DNA from 3 places in the Variovorax glacialis genome. Region 2 is predicted to be linked to each of the others. Evidence: predicted binding sites of a transcription regulator. Region 2 holds the regulator's gene; each other region holds the start of a gene.
What was found. Region 2 encodes sigma-54, which starts transcription at its own class of promoters, with help from an activator protein. Its sites were predicted from a motif close to TGGCANGNAANCTGCTTT; they were not measured.

Region 1 (5,041 bases), on a different contig from region 2:
ATCAGTTCAAAAACAACGAGGTGAGAAACGAAGTCTCTGAAGACGGTCGGGACAACCCGGATCGACTTGACGCCGTGGATGTTGGTGGTGGTGTGTGCCATGTCGGCCTTTCAGGGGTGGATGAAGTAGCGGACCAGCGAGACGACGCTGATCAGCGCAAGGGGAAGCAGGACGACGCAGGTGGCGACGAACCCGGCAGCGGGTTGGCGCGGTGGCGCGGGCTTGCGCAGCTCGCGCAGTTCGGCGCGCAGCCTTTCGAGGTCGTGCTGCTGATAGGCGGCGGTCCTCGGGTTGGCTCGGCACAACTCCTCGATCTCGTGGAGTTGCGAGGAGACAATGCCGATGCGCTGGGCGCGGCTGTTGTTCTCCAGGCAGAGGAAGCGGCTGTCCGCGAAGTCGGCGACGTTCATAGCCAGTCCCCAACGAGAGCGGCAAACGCAGCGATTCCGAACACGCAGGACAGCGCCACCCAGACCAGTGCGCTCGCAATGTCTTGAAGAAGGAGGATCAGTTCGTCGGGCATCACTTGCCTTTCGGTTGCGGAAGTTGCTGTTCGGCCCTGACCCTTGCGAAAGTCGCCCTGATGTCGGTCTTGACGGCCGGCACGTACTGGGAGCGGCTGTCCAGAAGACCGCCGATTGGCTTTGGCGCCGGCACTGCCAGGCGAAATGTGAGTTGTTGCTTGTTCATGTGGTCACCAGATGGCAGGGATGCCGTCGAAGAAAAACCAGCGGTCGAGACACCAAACCAAGCCGGCAGAGATGGCGATGGCGAGGAGGCCCGCCTGAATCGCTTCGAAGGCGGCTTTCATCGCGCACCCCCGTTCAGTTCCTGCCGCAGAGCGCGGGCCGATGCTTGCGCGTCGTAGGCCGGCGAGTTCTTCGCTGCGTTGTGGGCGCGGTCGTAGGCCAGCAGTTGCGCTTCGGTGAGCGGATACAACTCGCGGGCCGCCTTGAAGTCGGCAAGCTCGTTGCCTTGCGCGAGGATGAGGATGTCCAGCGTGTTCATCAAAGGATCTCCCACTCAGCCGGGGGAAGGCCGGTCGGCTTGATGACCAGCTCGCCGCGAACGTTGATGCGGGCAGCGGGGAACGTCGGGACGGGCGCATCGAGTTCAGTGACTTCGACGCCTGCGAGGAACTCTTCGCGCATCTCCGCTTCTTCGTGCGGGAGGAACGCCGGGGTGCGGCGAATGCTGCTGACCTTGTTCACTTCCATCTCCTGCGCCGAACCACTCAGCGCTTGGACGAAGTATAGAATTTCTAGAATGGCAATGTCAAGATATTCGGGACTAATATTTTTGGAGGCGAAAAAAAGCCCGCGCGCGGCGGGCTGCTCCTACTCTTATGGAAAGGTCCGTTACTTTTTGGCTACAAAGTAGGCAGACATCAGCATGTCGTCGCACTTTTCGCGCCTCAGATCGGCGGCGCATAGCCTGGTGTACGTGGCTTCCATCTCCATGGCGGTCTTGGCGGCGCGCCTGACGTCCTGGGCTGGCGACTCTGCGCAGGAGGGTAGATCCTCGAAGCCCGCCGCAGCGCAGGCCCGCTCAGCCGCGACAGCGGCGCGCGCAAGCTGGGCCGCGCCGAAGTCGGCAACGGCCTTTGGCTTGTCGCCACACCCCACAAGCGCGAGGGCGGCAATGATGAGCAGGGTTCGCATGGGCGTGATCCTAAAACGAAAAAGCCGCCCGAAGGCGGCCTGTGTGGGACAGCGTGAAGATTAGCGGCAGTTCGACGGGGCGAACTTGGCTTCCAGCGAACCGGCGACTGCGGGGGCGGCTGCACCGAGCGCGCCGCAAGCCCACGAGATCGAACCATCCGGGGGAGCGTAGCCGGCCGTAACCGAGGTCGGCAAAGCAACGGGGGTGCTGACCGGTCCGGTGTACGGGCGCAGGATCAGGGTGCCGCCAGCTTGGACAGGGGCTGCATAAGTGATCGTGATCTGGCCGTTCGCATCGTCAATCGCAACCGAGGTCACGTTCGCGGTTGCGGTGGGGGCGGTCCAGCCAGCGCTGTACAGCTTGCCGTTGGCGGCGTTCTCGGCGATCGTCGTCTTGGCGGCCGATGCCAGAGCCAGACCTTCAGTGACCTTGGCGCGCTTCACGTAGTCTTGGTAGGCCGGCAGGGCGACGGCAGCCAGGATGCCGATGATCGCCACGACGATCATCAACTCGATCAGGGTGAAGCCCTTCTGGGCGGAGCGGATTGCACGGTTCATAGAAACTCCAGTTTGGTGAAGCCGGGAAAGCCCCGGACGGGTGATGTAACGCAGCCAGCGTGCCAGCCGCGCGAGCGGAACTAAAGTGCGCAATGTTTCACGGACGCCACACAATCTGTGACAAACCGTGTTGCCCGGGTGACGTGAATGGACGGGGGTGACAGGAATTGTCACTTCGACGCCTCTCCGACCAGGTACGCCACGGTCACGCCGTAGTGCGCGGCCAGCTTGCGCAGGTCGGACAGGTTAGGGTCTTGGTCGCCAGCCTCCCAGCGCAAGATAGTGCGGGAGGCGACATCGAGCACCGCAGCGAGTTGCTTCTGGCTCTCGCCATGAAACTCGCGCAGTTCCCGAAGCCTGGGAATGTTGGTCACATCGGCTGCCATTGGCTTGGAGGGATGACCGCCGCAATCGCGTGGATGCTCTCCACCTCTTCGGTCGGGATCGTCTGTCGAACCTGGCCGTTCACTTCCATGACAGCGATCGAGTCCGCGCGCTGAAACAGCAGCTCTCGGACCATCTTCTGCCCATCGCGTAGCGTCACCGCCACATACTCACCCACAGCCGGCGTCGAGTTTGGCGACACAACAACATACCAGCCGTCACGAATTGCGGGGGCCATCTGGTCACCGCGGACACGGAGCGCATGCGCCGTGCGATCAGGGGTTTGCAAGACGACAAACCCATCCATTCCACCCATTGCCTCTATCTCCTCGTATGTGCCGTCGGCCCGCAAGCGCGCGGTTCCAGTCACAGGCACCCGACGAATGTAGGACAACGCCCCACCGGGCTCCACCTGAGCTACGACTGACTGAGTCAAGCTTCCGATCTGTGTGCCCTTTGTCACGGAATGCTCAGGCACGTGAGTAAACACTAAGTTCGCGTCGTTGCTTTTAAGGCCATCAGGGAGCGGCGCGTGCAGAGCATCGGCAATCCGTGCTAGTTGCTTGATGCTCGGACTGTGCCGGCCATGCTCCCACGCTGACCAATTCCCCTTGGTCACATCCACCAGGGCGCCCGCGTTTTCTTGCGTGAGGCCCGCGCGCTGCCTCGATTCCTTGAGCCACTTTGGTATGTCCATGGCTAGATTATCTAAACATAGGCTCAGTTGGTCGTGTTGAATTTGTTGACTCCGAAGTGCAGAAGTTATAGACTTGCGCAAACCCTGAGGACCGCAAGTCATGAACACACCGGAAAAGCACCCACTTTCCCTAGCCGCAGACATCGTCGGCACCCAGCAACGACTGTGCGACCTGATCGGCGTCAAGAAGGGCGCCCTCAGTCAATGGAAGCTGCCAGGACGCAACGTCCCGGCTGACAAGTGTGGGCCCATCGAGCGCGCTACGGGCGGCCGAGTGGACTGCGAAACCCTCCGCCCCGACATCGACTGGGGCATCTACCGCACCCCAAAGTCCGCGCGCCGCATCCGCAGGGCCGCCTGACGCCTTACCGCCTGCCCATCCAACAGAGGAAACCGAGAGACACATGACGACCGCACGCAACATGCCGCAGGGCAAGAAGACCGAGGCCATCACCCTTCGCCTCTCCGAGCGCGACGAGCAGCGCCTGAAGCTCATCGCCAGCTCGGCGGGCATTCCTACTGCGATCTGGGTCCGGGTTGCTGTGTTGAAGGCCATTGCTGAATCTTCGCTTGACGAGGCCTCCTTTGACAACCTTAGTTCTAGCGACTTTGCGGCGCTTTGAGCATCTCAAAGAAACGCTCAGGCACATTGATGACATCGCCCTTCAACTGGCGCTCGCTGCCCAGCCAAACAGTCAAGGCCCTGCAGCCCCACAAGGGCAACAAGAAGCCTGGCGCACCCATCACCCTCAACGGCTCGAATCCGCACGGTGGCGCGTACTCAAAGGCCATCCCGAGCGATGAGCAGGTCCGCGGTATGGACTCAACCTTCGGAGGTCTGTGATGGAACTCGCAATCGAGATGTACGACCTGCCGCGCGCACGTCGCACCGACCCCGATACATCGCACCAGGCCGCAGCACGCGCCGAGAAATTCGCCAAGTCGCATGCCGGCCGCATCCTCGGCGACCTCAAGCGCGTCGGCACCGGCACCGCTGCGTCCATCTCCGCAAACACCGGCTTGACCGTCGTTCAGATCGATCGCCGGCTGCACGAGATGGAGAAGGAAGGTTTGATCCGCCTTGTGATGGTATGTGGCGTCGTGCTTGAGATCGGCGGCTACCGCTGCTGGGAGCCTGTGTGAGCCGCTATCGCAAGATCGAAGTGCGCACATGGTCGGACGAGAAGTTCCGCAACCTGTCGCCCCTCCCGGCCTCTGGACAAGGGCTTTGGTTCTTCCTGCTGACCGGGCCTCACACCGGGCCGATCCCAGGCTTGTTCCGCGCTGGCCGGGCAGCCATGGCCGAGGAGCTCGGATGGGAAATGGAAGCCTTCGATGAAGCCTTCGTCGAAGTCTCTACGCAAGGCATGGCAAAAGCCGACTTCAAAGCCAAGCTCGTATGGCTCCCCAATGCCCTCCGTCACAACAAGCCGGAGTCGCCGAACGTGGTCCGTTCATGGCGCGTTGAGCTCGATCTTCTGCCCGAATGTGCACTCAAGCGCGAGGCCATCTCATCGATGCGTGAGTGCCTGGAAGAGGCTGGAGAGTCCTATGTAGCAGCGTTCGACGAGCTCTTCGTTTCGAAGGACTCCGCAGGTTCTGCGAAGGCTTCCGCAAAGCCTTCCGCGAAGGCTATGCCTAATCAGGAACAGGAACAGGAACAGGATAAGAACTCTGTCGCCAAGGGCGACCTGCCGACATGCAAGGCACAGGCAATGGTCGACCTGTACCACGAGGTTCT
Region 2 (5,041 bases):
GCCGGCGCTCGGCGTGGCCGGCCGCTGGTACGTGGACGGCGATACCGCCGGTTCGCTCGACCGTGCCCTGCAGGCCGTCGATTTCCTCATCGGCGAAGCCCACAAGGGTTGAACGCGCCGGGTGGTCCGGCCATCCGTCCGTCCGTACGTGAAGCCCGCTTCGGCGGGCTTTTTTTGTCGGAGCGCGTCCAGACCGAATCCGCCGGCCGCATACAATGCAGAGCAAGTTTCGTGCCTCTATGATCTCGCCACCTTCATCTCCCTTTCGCCAACTCGCCCGTGGACTGCTTCTCGCCTTGACGCTGGCCGGGCTCGCATCGGGCGCGCACGCGGAGAAGGCCGATCGCGCCAAGCCGATGAACATCGAGGCGGACTCGATGCGCTACGACGATCTCAAGCAGACCAGCGTCTTCACGGGCAACGTCGTGGTGACCAAGGGCACGATCGTCATCCGTGGCGACAAGATCGACGTTCGGCAGGATCCCGAGGGCTATCAATACGGCGTCGTGACCGCGGCACCCGGCAAGCTGGCCTATTACAAGCAGAAACGTGACTCGGGTCCTGACGAGTGGATCGAGGGCGAGGGCGAAGTCATCGAATACGACAGCCGTGCCGACAACGTGAAGTTCATCCGCCGCGCGGTGATGCGCCGGCTGATCGGGGCGACACCCAACGACGAGAGCAGCGGACCGCTGATCGTCTACGACCAGAGCAACGACACCTTCTCGGTCAACGGGTCTTCGCTGCCGCCCAACGCCGGCGTGGCGACCCAGCCGGGTGGTCGCGTCAAGGCGATCCTCACCCCCAAGGCCGCGCCGGCTGCACCCGCCGTCGGCGGAAAACCGGCCGCCGCCGCGCCCGCACCCGCCCCCGCACCGGGCACCGGGTTGCGCGCCACCACCACCCTGGGCGGAGAGGCCAAGAAGTGATCGAAACCGCAGGCATGAGCGAGGGCGCAGGCGCGCCGGGCAGCCGCCTCGAGGCGCGCGGGCTCCAGAAGAGCTATGGCAGCCGAAAGGTCGTCAAGGACGTGTCGCTGGGCGTGCAGAAGGGCGAAGTCGTCGGCCTGCTGGGCCCCAACGGCGCCGGCAAGACCACCTCCTTCTACATGATCGTCGGCCTGGTGCGGGCCGATGCCGGCGACATCACCATCGACGGCGAGCCTATCGCGCACATGCCGATCCACCGCCGCGCGCGCATGGGCCTGAGCTACCTTCCCCAGGAGGCATCGATCTTCCGCAAGCTCACGGTCGAGGAGAACGTCCGCGCCGTGCTCGAACTGCAACGCGAGCCCGACGCCAGCGGTCGGCCGGTTTCGCTGTCGAAGCAGCGAATCGAGGAACTCCTCACCGAACTGCTGGCCGACCTGCGGGTGGACCACCTGCGCGATTCGCCCGCCCTGTCCTTGTCCGGCGGCGAGCGTCGCCGGGTCGAAATCGCCCGCGCCCTGGCCACGCAGCCGCGCTTCATCCTGCTCGACGAACCCTTCGCCGGCATCGACCCGATCGCCGTGATCGAGATCCAGCGGATCATCAATTTCCTGAAGGAACGCGGCATCGGCGTGCTGATCACCGACCACAACGTGCGCGAGACGCTGGGCATCTGCGATCACGCTTTCATCATCAGCGACGGGCATGTCCTGGCACAAGGTACGCCGGCCGAGATCGTCGACAACGCCGAGGTGCGACGCGTGTACCTCGGCGAACATTTCCGGATGTGAACATGTTGCTCGCCCCCAGGCTCCGCACTTCGTGCTTCGCCTACCCCCTGCCGGGGGCAGGCCGGCCGCTACGGGCGGCCGGGCGCGGCGGCCTTTTGGGCCAGAGGGTTTCGTTATTTCCATGAAGCAGGGTTTGTCGCTGCGGGTTTCGCAGCATCTCGCTTTGACGCCTCAGCTCCAGCAGTCGATCCGGCTGTTGCAGCTTTCCACGCTTGAGCTGACGCAGGAAGTCGAGCAGATGCTGGACGACAACCCGTTCTTGGAGCGGACGGCCGAAGAGGCTACGCGTGAGGAGTTCGGGCTGGAGACAGCCGATGCGCCTGTTCGCGACGACGACCGGTTTGCCGATGGCGAGGGTGATTTCGCGCCCGGTCCGTCGGCGTCCGCCCCGGAAGTCGCCGTCGCTGCCACCAGCGAAGCCGAAGTCGCCACGGCGGACACGGCCGACGGCGAGCCCGACTGGGAGGGCGACGGCACCATCGACCTCGCGCCCGACGACAGCGAATGGGGCGGCGACGCCCCGGCGCGCGCCAACAACCTCGGCGACGACGAGCGCACGGACGCGGCCGAACTCGCGCGCAGCCAGGAGTCGCTGCAGTCCTTCCTGCACCGGCAGGCACTCGGATTGCGCCTGAGCGAAACCGATCGGGCGGCGCTGCGCTTCCTGATCGAGTCCCTCAACGAGGACGGCTACCTCGAAGACTCGCTGCCCGCCCTGGCGTCGGGCCTCGCGGGCGACGACAACGACCAGTTCGACGACCTCGTGCACCACTTCCAGGTCGCGCTCGGCCTGCTGCAGAGCCTGGAGCCGGCCGGTGTCGGTGCGCGCAGCCTGGGCGAATGCCTGACCATCCAGCTGCGCGCCCTCGCCGACGAGGACGAGAGCGATGACGAGGCGCAGGTGCGCAAGACGGCGATCGCGATCTGCAAGCAGCCGATGGAGCTGCTCGCCCGCCGCGACTTCAAGCGCCTGGCCACGCTGACGCGAAGCAACGAAGAGGAAGTGCGCGCCGCCCTGCAGCTCATCGCCAGGCTGGAGCCCAAGCCGGGGCGCCGCTTCGTTGATGTGGAGCGCAACGTGGTCGTGCCCGACGTGATCGTCACGCGCGTCGGCAATGGCACCAACACCAAGTTCCGCGTGATGCTCAACCCCGAAGTCATGCCGCGCCTGCGCGTGCACGACATCTATGCCGGCGCGCTGAAGCAGCACAAGGGCGAGGGCAGCCAGGCGCTGTCGCAACGCCTGCAGGAGGCACGCTGGTTCATCAAGAACATCCAGCAGCGCTTCGACACCATCCTTCGTGTGTCCAACGCCATCGTCGAGCGGCAGAAGAGCTTCTTTGTGCACGGTGAACTCGCCATGCGCCCGCTGGTGCTGCGCGAGATCGCCGACGAACTCGGGTTGCACGAATCCACCATCAGCCGCGTGACCACCGCCAAGTACATGGCGACGCCTTACGGCACGGTCGAACTCAAGTACTTCTTCGGCTCGGCGCTTGGCACCGAAACGGGCGGCAATGCATCGAGCACCGCCGTGCGCGCACTGATCAAGCAGTTCGTGAGTTCGGAGGACCTGAAGAAACCGCTGTCGGACAGCCAGATCTCCGAGATGCTCAAGGAGCAGGGCATCGAATGCGCGCGGCGTACCGTGGCGAAGTACCGGGAGGCGCTGCGGATCGCGCCGGCCAATTTGCGGAAGGCGCTCTGAGGGCCGTCTGAAGGAGGCGCCTCAAGCCTCGCGCCCTTCCAGCGTTACCAGCGCCGCCTGCGCCAGCCCTTCCCACTGCATGCGCGACCAGTGATCCACATAGCGCCTGAACTGGCGCTGCGTCGAGAGAACCGGAAACGAATCCGTCGACAATTCGCGAATCTGCCTGCAATGCTCGACGATGCGATCCTTGGCGACGCCGGGCTCGAAGGCGTTGCCTCCGTAGACGGCGCTGAGCAGTTCCAGTTCCGCCAGCGTGCCGTGCGCCCACACCCGGTCCGTGATGGCGGCCGTACGCAATTGCCATTGCGCCAGTTGCCAGGCCACCAGCCACCATTTGCCGTACTCGGTGCGCAACGCGGTCAGCGCGCCGTCGTCCGGCGCCAGCGCGGGGATGGCCGCGAGCGAGAGGAACTGCGTCATCACCCAGTGATTGACCGATTCGATCTTCAGTGCCGCCTCGTAGAACTCGCGCGACTTGCGATAGGCCTCCGTGCTGCGGGGCACATTGCCGACGAGCGCGTGGATGATGGCGATGCGCTTCTCGCTGGCCGCGCTCATGCCGAGGCGTTCGGCCTTCTCCTTCGGATTGCGCTGCGCGACCGGCCTGTCGCGCCAGGCCGCCAGGTCGACGCGGATCTGGTCGCTGAGCCGGTCGAGTTCGGCCGCGGTCTCGGCGCTGATGGATGCGGCGCGGCGTGCCGGGTCCTTTTCGTTGGCACGCACCAGGGAGTCCATCCGATCGAACTTGACCTCCATCTTCGACTTGGTCTGCCGGCTGCGGAAGGCGTCCACCTGGGCTTCCAGGTCCGGCGCGACGGCCGCGTACACCACGATGCTGGCCCAGTCGTGGGTGTCCGGCAGGTCGATCCGCAGGCGCTGCCGCAGTTCATGCACGACCCAGCGCGGATCGTTGCCCGCAAGCAGTCCGCTGTAGAGCAGCTCCGCCGCGATGTTCGACGCACGCATCCACAGCGGGAACTGCGAGGCGATCACCCACGGAATGTCCTGCGCGTGCAGTTCGTGCGCGATGCTGCCGCCGGGCGTCAGCACCGAACTGGCGTTGCCTGAATCGCAGGTCGCCAGGCTCACCACGGTAGGCGGTTGCTTCGCCCGACCGTTCGAATTCATGCTCTTGAGCGCCATCGCGAGGCTCTGTCCGTCGACGACGACGTGCTCTTCGGCCTCGCCTTCCTTGCACAGCACGATGCCGTAGCGGCGGTCCGAGCCCGGTAGCGGCGCGCCGTGCGCCAGCAGGTGCACGTGCGTGTAATCCTCGGACTGGCACGCGTCGCTGATGCTGCGCGCCGTGGCATTCGGCAGCACCGTGAGCAATTTGCGCACCTCGACGACGCGCTCGCCGGGCGTATCCCTGGCCTTGACCCAGGGGTCGATGGCACGGCGCAATGCCTCCAAGTGCGCCTGCGCCGGCACGGCCGCGAAGCCGGGCGGCGAGGCAAAGGCGTAGAGGATCTTCGGCGCCCGATTCCATTGCGACTGGAGCGGCCGGCCGCGGCGGATCTCGCGCGTGATGTTGGTGAGCGTGCGCAGCAGCAGCGGCGCGCCGGAGCCCGAGGTGTCGGCCGGCGACATCGTCGCCTCGAAAGGCACCA
Region 3 (5,041 bases), on a different contig from region 2:
GCATGGCATCAGAATGGTCAATTCGATCTTGCCGTCCTGGTCGCTTGCCGGCGCGACCTGCACCCACTCTTCAGAAATCACTTCGTTCGACATGGAAACGTCCTCGTTCACGCCAACACTTCAACGGGCGCGGCGACTTGATCCACTCATTCGCACTGCCCAAGCCCGAGAAGTCGCCACCGCCTCGAAGCAGATCCGCAAATCGCACCCAGCCATCATCATTCACCCAAATTGCGAAATCTGGATAGCCGCGGCGCCAGATGGAGCCGTTGCGCACGCTGGTCGTGTGTCGCGAGCGAAAAAGATCAGGGCAGGCGCGCTCGACGCGATCGAGCACCTGATCAGCCAGGCGCTTGCTCGCCAGCTCGGCGTCGCTCAGCCCGTCTCCGGGCACCAAGCGGCAGGTGTAGACATAAATCTGATCTCGCGAGCCAGATCTGGGCCCGACCTGCTCAATAGCATCGGAGTAGCCACGGTAGCGGATGTATTCGCAGTCGCTGACATCGACGCGCAGGCCGAGGCGCCGAAGTGGGTAGTCAAACGTGGCAGCAGCTGGAGCAATCGGCCGACCATCCAGTTCCACTTGCCGCACGAGCGTAAGCATCCGCAGTTGCGGCGAGTGGGTTTTGATTAGGGCGCGAATGCGCTGACCGTCGCGGCCCTCAGGATCGACGTCGGCGCCCATGCCGACGAAGGCCGAGCCCGGTGCCAAAGACGGCACCAAGAAGGACTGCGATTGTGAGTCCATCGAGAGATATAGAAATGGCTGCGACTTGAGATTCGTGGGCACAGTCGCCTGAGTCCAGGCACCGTCCCAAGGTTGTGCGCTCCATCTAAGATCCGCGGCTTCGTAGAGCAAGAGCGCTTGCACGCCCAGCAACACCATCACGGCGTAACCTTGGACGCGGGGCATGCCGCTCAGAACGCGGTGCACGCCAGCTATCAAAATCACGGCCGCGATGCAGGCCATGGGAATGAAATATCGGCTGTTACCGCTGATGAGCAACCAGAGCACCCAGGCGACAAGGAAGGACATTGTCAGGCTCGCCCAGGCGCGCTGGCTCGGTGGATAGGCAGCAAAAGGCGCCGACTGCGACCGGCGTCGCAGGGTAACGACCAGCCACAGCACGGGCAAGCACATCAGCGCCGCGTAGCGCATGTCAGCCGCCATCGTCTCCATGTGGATCATGCGCCGAGCGGCCAGCATGTCGAACGGGCGCATGAACGCCTCGGCCAGTGACGAGGGCAGGAAGCGCGGGTCGCGCATGACATCCATCGCCCCCAGCAATCTGAAAAGAGGCGACGCCGGCTCCGCGGCGACAGCGACCGCACCACCCACAGGTGCAGCCGGGTTGAAGAGACCGTCCAGCATCGGAAACAGCGGATTGCCGAATGTCGTCCAGAGCGCGTAGGCCCATGCTCCGCCGATCAGAACCAGAGCGCCCGCTGCACAGGCGCCAAATAGCAGCAGGCCCTGCCAGCGCGTGCGCCAGTTCCGCGCTGAGCCAAGCACCAGCGGCAAGGCAGGCATCAAGGCGAAGACGGCGTTCGACATCTTGAGGGCCGCAGCAGCGCCTAGCAAAACACCTGCGAGGGCTAACCGATTAACACGGTGAGCATGAAAAGAATTGACCAAGGCCACATAGCCGCCCAAGGCCAACGTGCCGGTCGTAATGTCGGTAAAGGACGAGCCCAAGGCCTGCAACAGAGCCGGGTTGGCCAAGGCCAAGGCAACTGCACTCCAGATCACCAGTGCCGGACTGCGGCCTTCTTCATCCCGGCTAACTGCACGGGCCAACTCCCAGGTCAGCCATAGCGCTAGGGAATGCAAACACGCGAACGCGATGCCAATAGCCAGCGACGGCCAGCCGGCGCCCACCATCAGCGACAGCGGCGCGTGCGCATAGGGAACAAAATAGGTTTGGGGGCCAGCCGGGAAATAATCTATGGCCACCCTGTCGTGAAAAACGCTATAGCCAGCGTATAGGTGGTAGTGCAGCGCGTCCCACGGCACATCTTTACCAGCAAATGCGGTCCATGCAGTCGCAAGAACGGTGCACAACACATACGCGCCAATGCGATCAGCCGACCTTCCCGCTGCAGGTTGGCAGGCCAGGAGCGTTGCAAGCATGTTGCGACAAACGTGTTGTCCGGCGAACAAAAAACCGCCCGAAGGCGGTTTTTGCAGAGCTCGCCAGCTTAGCGGCATTCCGAAGGCAGGTACTTGGCGGCGATATCCGCGGACGCGCACTTCCACGTCAGTTGACCAGTGCCGGCTGTCACCTCCTTGGGGGTCAGCGTCACGGTGCCAGTTGCGTTCGGGACGATCGAACTGATGGAGACGACGCCCGTCGTGTCAGCAATTGTGACGCCCCCAACGTACTTCGTGGCGCCGGGGAAACTGTAGCCACTGTTTACCAGGGTAACGGACGCAAGGGAGCCCAGCGACGAAGTCGTTTCAGCGACAGCAAGCTTGGCGGGCGCGCCCATGATGAGCACTTCGGTCATCTTCGAACGGGTCGTGTAGTCCTGATAAGCCGGCAGAGCCACGGCAGCCAAGATACCAATGATCGCCACGACGATCATCAATTCGATAAGGGTGAAACCCTTTTGCACATTGCGTGCGATGGAACGACGGTTCATTTCAGTTACTCCAGGTTAGTTGCAAGGGCCCGAGGAGAGCCCCCGGTGCGATCAACTAACCGCAGCATCTGTGCCATCCCGGTTTCTTAGTTTGCGCCCCCGGTTGCTGCGGATTTGTTCACGTTCTAGTTACAACGTGTGACCAAAACTGTTGCCGGGAGCCGACGTCGACTGACATTTTTGTCACCAACTCGGCAAGCATGGTCACACTTCCAGCACGCCAGCCGCCTGCAACCACCGAATGTCGATGCCACGCGTTTGCGAGCCGTCAGACAGATCGTCAATCTGGCTCATGATTTCATCCGTCTCAGCCGGCTTGGTATGCGTGATGTAGATCGGGTAATCCTTCCCCTCAGCAATCTGCGCCAATTCCCCCGCCAGCGTCGCCGGCGAAAGATGCAAACTCCGCCGCGCCAGCGCCTGCTCCCGATTGCTGAAAGCCGTCTCGATTACCAGCATCGCCACTTCGAGCTGATTGACCCGCTCCCAGAACGGCGCATTCCGCTCCGTATCCCCGCTGAACACCCAGTTCGGTCCGCCCTGCGCGCACCGCACGGCAAATCCGCATGCCGGCACCGTGTGTACGGCAGGTAGCACTTCAATATGCTTGAGCTTGCCGGTCCCGATCTGCAATTGCTGGCCGATCACCAGGTCATGAAAGCACACGAATGGCGCTTCCCGGCTGGGAATGCTCGCGAAGTCGGGCCAGATGACGTTGTTGAAGACATGCGCCCGGAGCGCCTCGATGGTCGCGCGAAGCGCATGCACACGCAGCGGCCGTGTGCGGCGGCTTGCCACGGCGTCGATCATCAGGGGGAGAGCAGCAACGTGGTCGAGATGCGAATGGGTAAGCACCACGTCGTCGATGCCGGCCATTTCGTCGAGGGTCAGATCGCCAACGCCAGTGCCGGCGTCGACCAGCAGGTCGCTATCGACCAGGAAAGAGGTCGTGCGGCAGTCCTTGGCGATGGCGCCTGAGCACCCCAACACACGCACCTGCATTCGCGAGACCCTTCATCTGCCAGCCTTGTGGGCTGTTATTTTGTTTCGAACCGGGTTGCGCCATCCCAGTTCGGATCCTTGGGCTGCAACGACATCGAGGCTAAACGCTGCGCATAGAGCTGGTAAAGGACTTTTTTGGCATCCGGCTCGCGCAGGGGCGCAAGCATAACTTGACCTTCCTGCCAATCTTGCGCTCTATAGGCCGCAAGGACCTGGTTCCAGCGTTCGAGATTTTCATCCCGCGCTCGGTTGCCGTCGCCCACAGTGCCGACAGGGGTAAAGATCCGAACGACTCGAAGCTTGCCTTGCACTTGCACGCAGTCGAGTTCCTGCCAGACGAATGCGGGCGCCAGCCGCGTCGTAGCCTCGCTGGCGACGATCTCGACGCCATAGTGATATCCCAAGCCCTCGATCCTTGAAGCGAGATTGACCGCGTCTCCGACGACGGTATAGCTCCGGCGGACGGCCGAACCCATGTCCCCGACGCTCATCACCCCCGTATTGATGCCGATGCCGACGCTGATTTCGGGTCGTCCGCTCTCGCGGTGTGCGGCATTCAGTTCCTTGACCGCGGCGACCATCTCGACGGCCGCGCGGACGGCCAGCTCGGCGTGGTCGGGCGTGTCGACCGGCGCACCCCAGAACGCCATGACGCAGTCGCCCATGTATTTGTCGACGGTTCCGCGGTGCGCGCTGATGACCTCCGTCAGGCGGCTGAAAACCCTGTTCAGAAAGTCCTGCAGCGCGACGGGCGCCATTTCCTCGGCCAGCTTCGTGAAGCCGCGCATATCGCAGAACATCACGGTGAGCTCCCGGCTTTCCGCACGCATGCTGTAGCGCTCGGGGTCGGCGCGCATTTCGCGCACCAGCTCCGGCGGAACGTAGGTGCCGAAAAGATGGGCCAGGTTCCGGCTTGCGCGCGCCTCGACGAGATAGCCCCAGCTCATGTTCAGGACGAATGCCAAGGCAATCAGCGCAAGCGCGGCCGCCAGGGGCAGCACGAGGCCAGCCTGGATGAAGAGCCATGTGTTGACGCCGACGAGGACCGCGGTCGTGATCGCGGCAATCAGAACGGCGCGCACCGCGGAGCTCAGGGTGAGGCCGAAGGCCAGCACCAGACCGGCTGCGAGCACCGTCACCAGCTCGTAGCCGGGCGCGTAGTCCGGCACAGCGGGCATCCGGCCGTCTAGCAGACCGGAGACGATGTTGGCATGCACTTCGACGCCCGGGTACGCCGCGCCGACCGGCGCGGAGCGCAGATCCTCCAGGCCCGGAGCCGTGGAGCCGACCAGCACGATCTTGTCCTTCAGTTCGCCAGGGGCCAGCGCACCGCCGATGACATCGGAAGCAGAGATGTGACGGAACGAGCCCCCGCGCGCGCCTCCGAGACCGCGAA

Region 1: ACSFBL_RS33575 (pilin) is a predicted target of sigma-54. The motif match lies at 2,267-2,284, and genes of this name have one in related genera.
Region 3: ACSFBL_RS18720 (pilin) is a predicted target of sigma-54. The motif match lies at 2,702-2,719, and genes of this name have one in related genera.

What each region holds. Positions count from the first base shown of each region.
Region 1 is NZ_JBPJZT010000028.1:30,019-35,059, reverse strand. Features, by position in the region: gene ACSFBL_RS33600 (hypothetical protein) at 1-101, opposite strand, end outside; gene ACSFBL_RS33595 (hypothetical protein) at 111-410, opposite strand; gene ACSFBL_RS33590 (hypothetical protein) at 808-1,008, opposite strand; gene ACSFBL_RS33585 (hypothetical protein) at 1,008-1,211, opposite strand; gene ACSFBL_RS33580 (hypothetical protein) at 1,359-1,661, opposite strand; gene ACSFBL_RS33575 (pilin) at 1,722-2,219, opposite strand; gene ACSFBL_RS33570 (helix-turn-helix transcriptional regulator) at 2,390-2,593, opposite strand; gene ACSFBL_RS33565 (S24 family peptidase) at 2,590-3,300, opposite strand; gene ACSFBL_RS33560 (transcriptional regulator) at 3,401-3,661, shown strand; gene ACSFBL_RS33555 (hypothetical protein) at 3,705-3,923, shown strand; gene ACSFBL_RS33550 (hypothetical protein) at 3,953-4,144, shown strand; gene ACSFBL_RS33545 (hypothetical protein) at 4,144-4,443, shown strand; gene ACSFBL_RS33540 (hypothetical protein) at 4,440-5,041, shown strand, end outside.
Region 2 is NZ_JBPJZT010000017.1:9,373-14,413, forward strand. Features, by position in the region: gene ACSFBL_RS29330 (thiol:disulfide interchange protein DsbA/DsbL) at 1-112, shown strand, start outside; gene lptA (lipopolysaccharide transport periplasmic protein LptA) at 240-929, shown strand; gene lptB (LPS export ABC transporter ATP-binding protein) at 944-1,720, shown strand; gene ACSFBL_RS29345 (RNA polymerase factor sigma-54) at 1,842-3,428, shown strand; gene ACSFBL_RS29350 (CHAT domain-containing protein) at 3,450-5,041, opposite strand, start outside.
Region 3 is NZ_JBPJZT010000006.1:385,660-390,700, reverse strand. Features, by position in the region: gene ACSFBL_RS18730 (glycosyltransferase family 2 protein) at 1-111, opposite strand, end outside; gene ACSFBL_RS18725 (glycosyltransferase 87 family protein) at 71-2,131, opposite strand; gene ACSFBL_RS18720 (pilin) at 2,200-2,643, opposite strand; gene ACSFBL_RS18715 (MBL fold metallo-hydrolase) at 2,848-3,645, opposite strand; gene ACSFBL_RS18710 (CHASE2 domain-containing protein) at 3,681-5,041, opposite strand, start outside.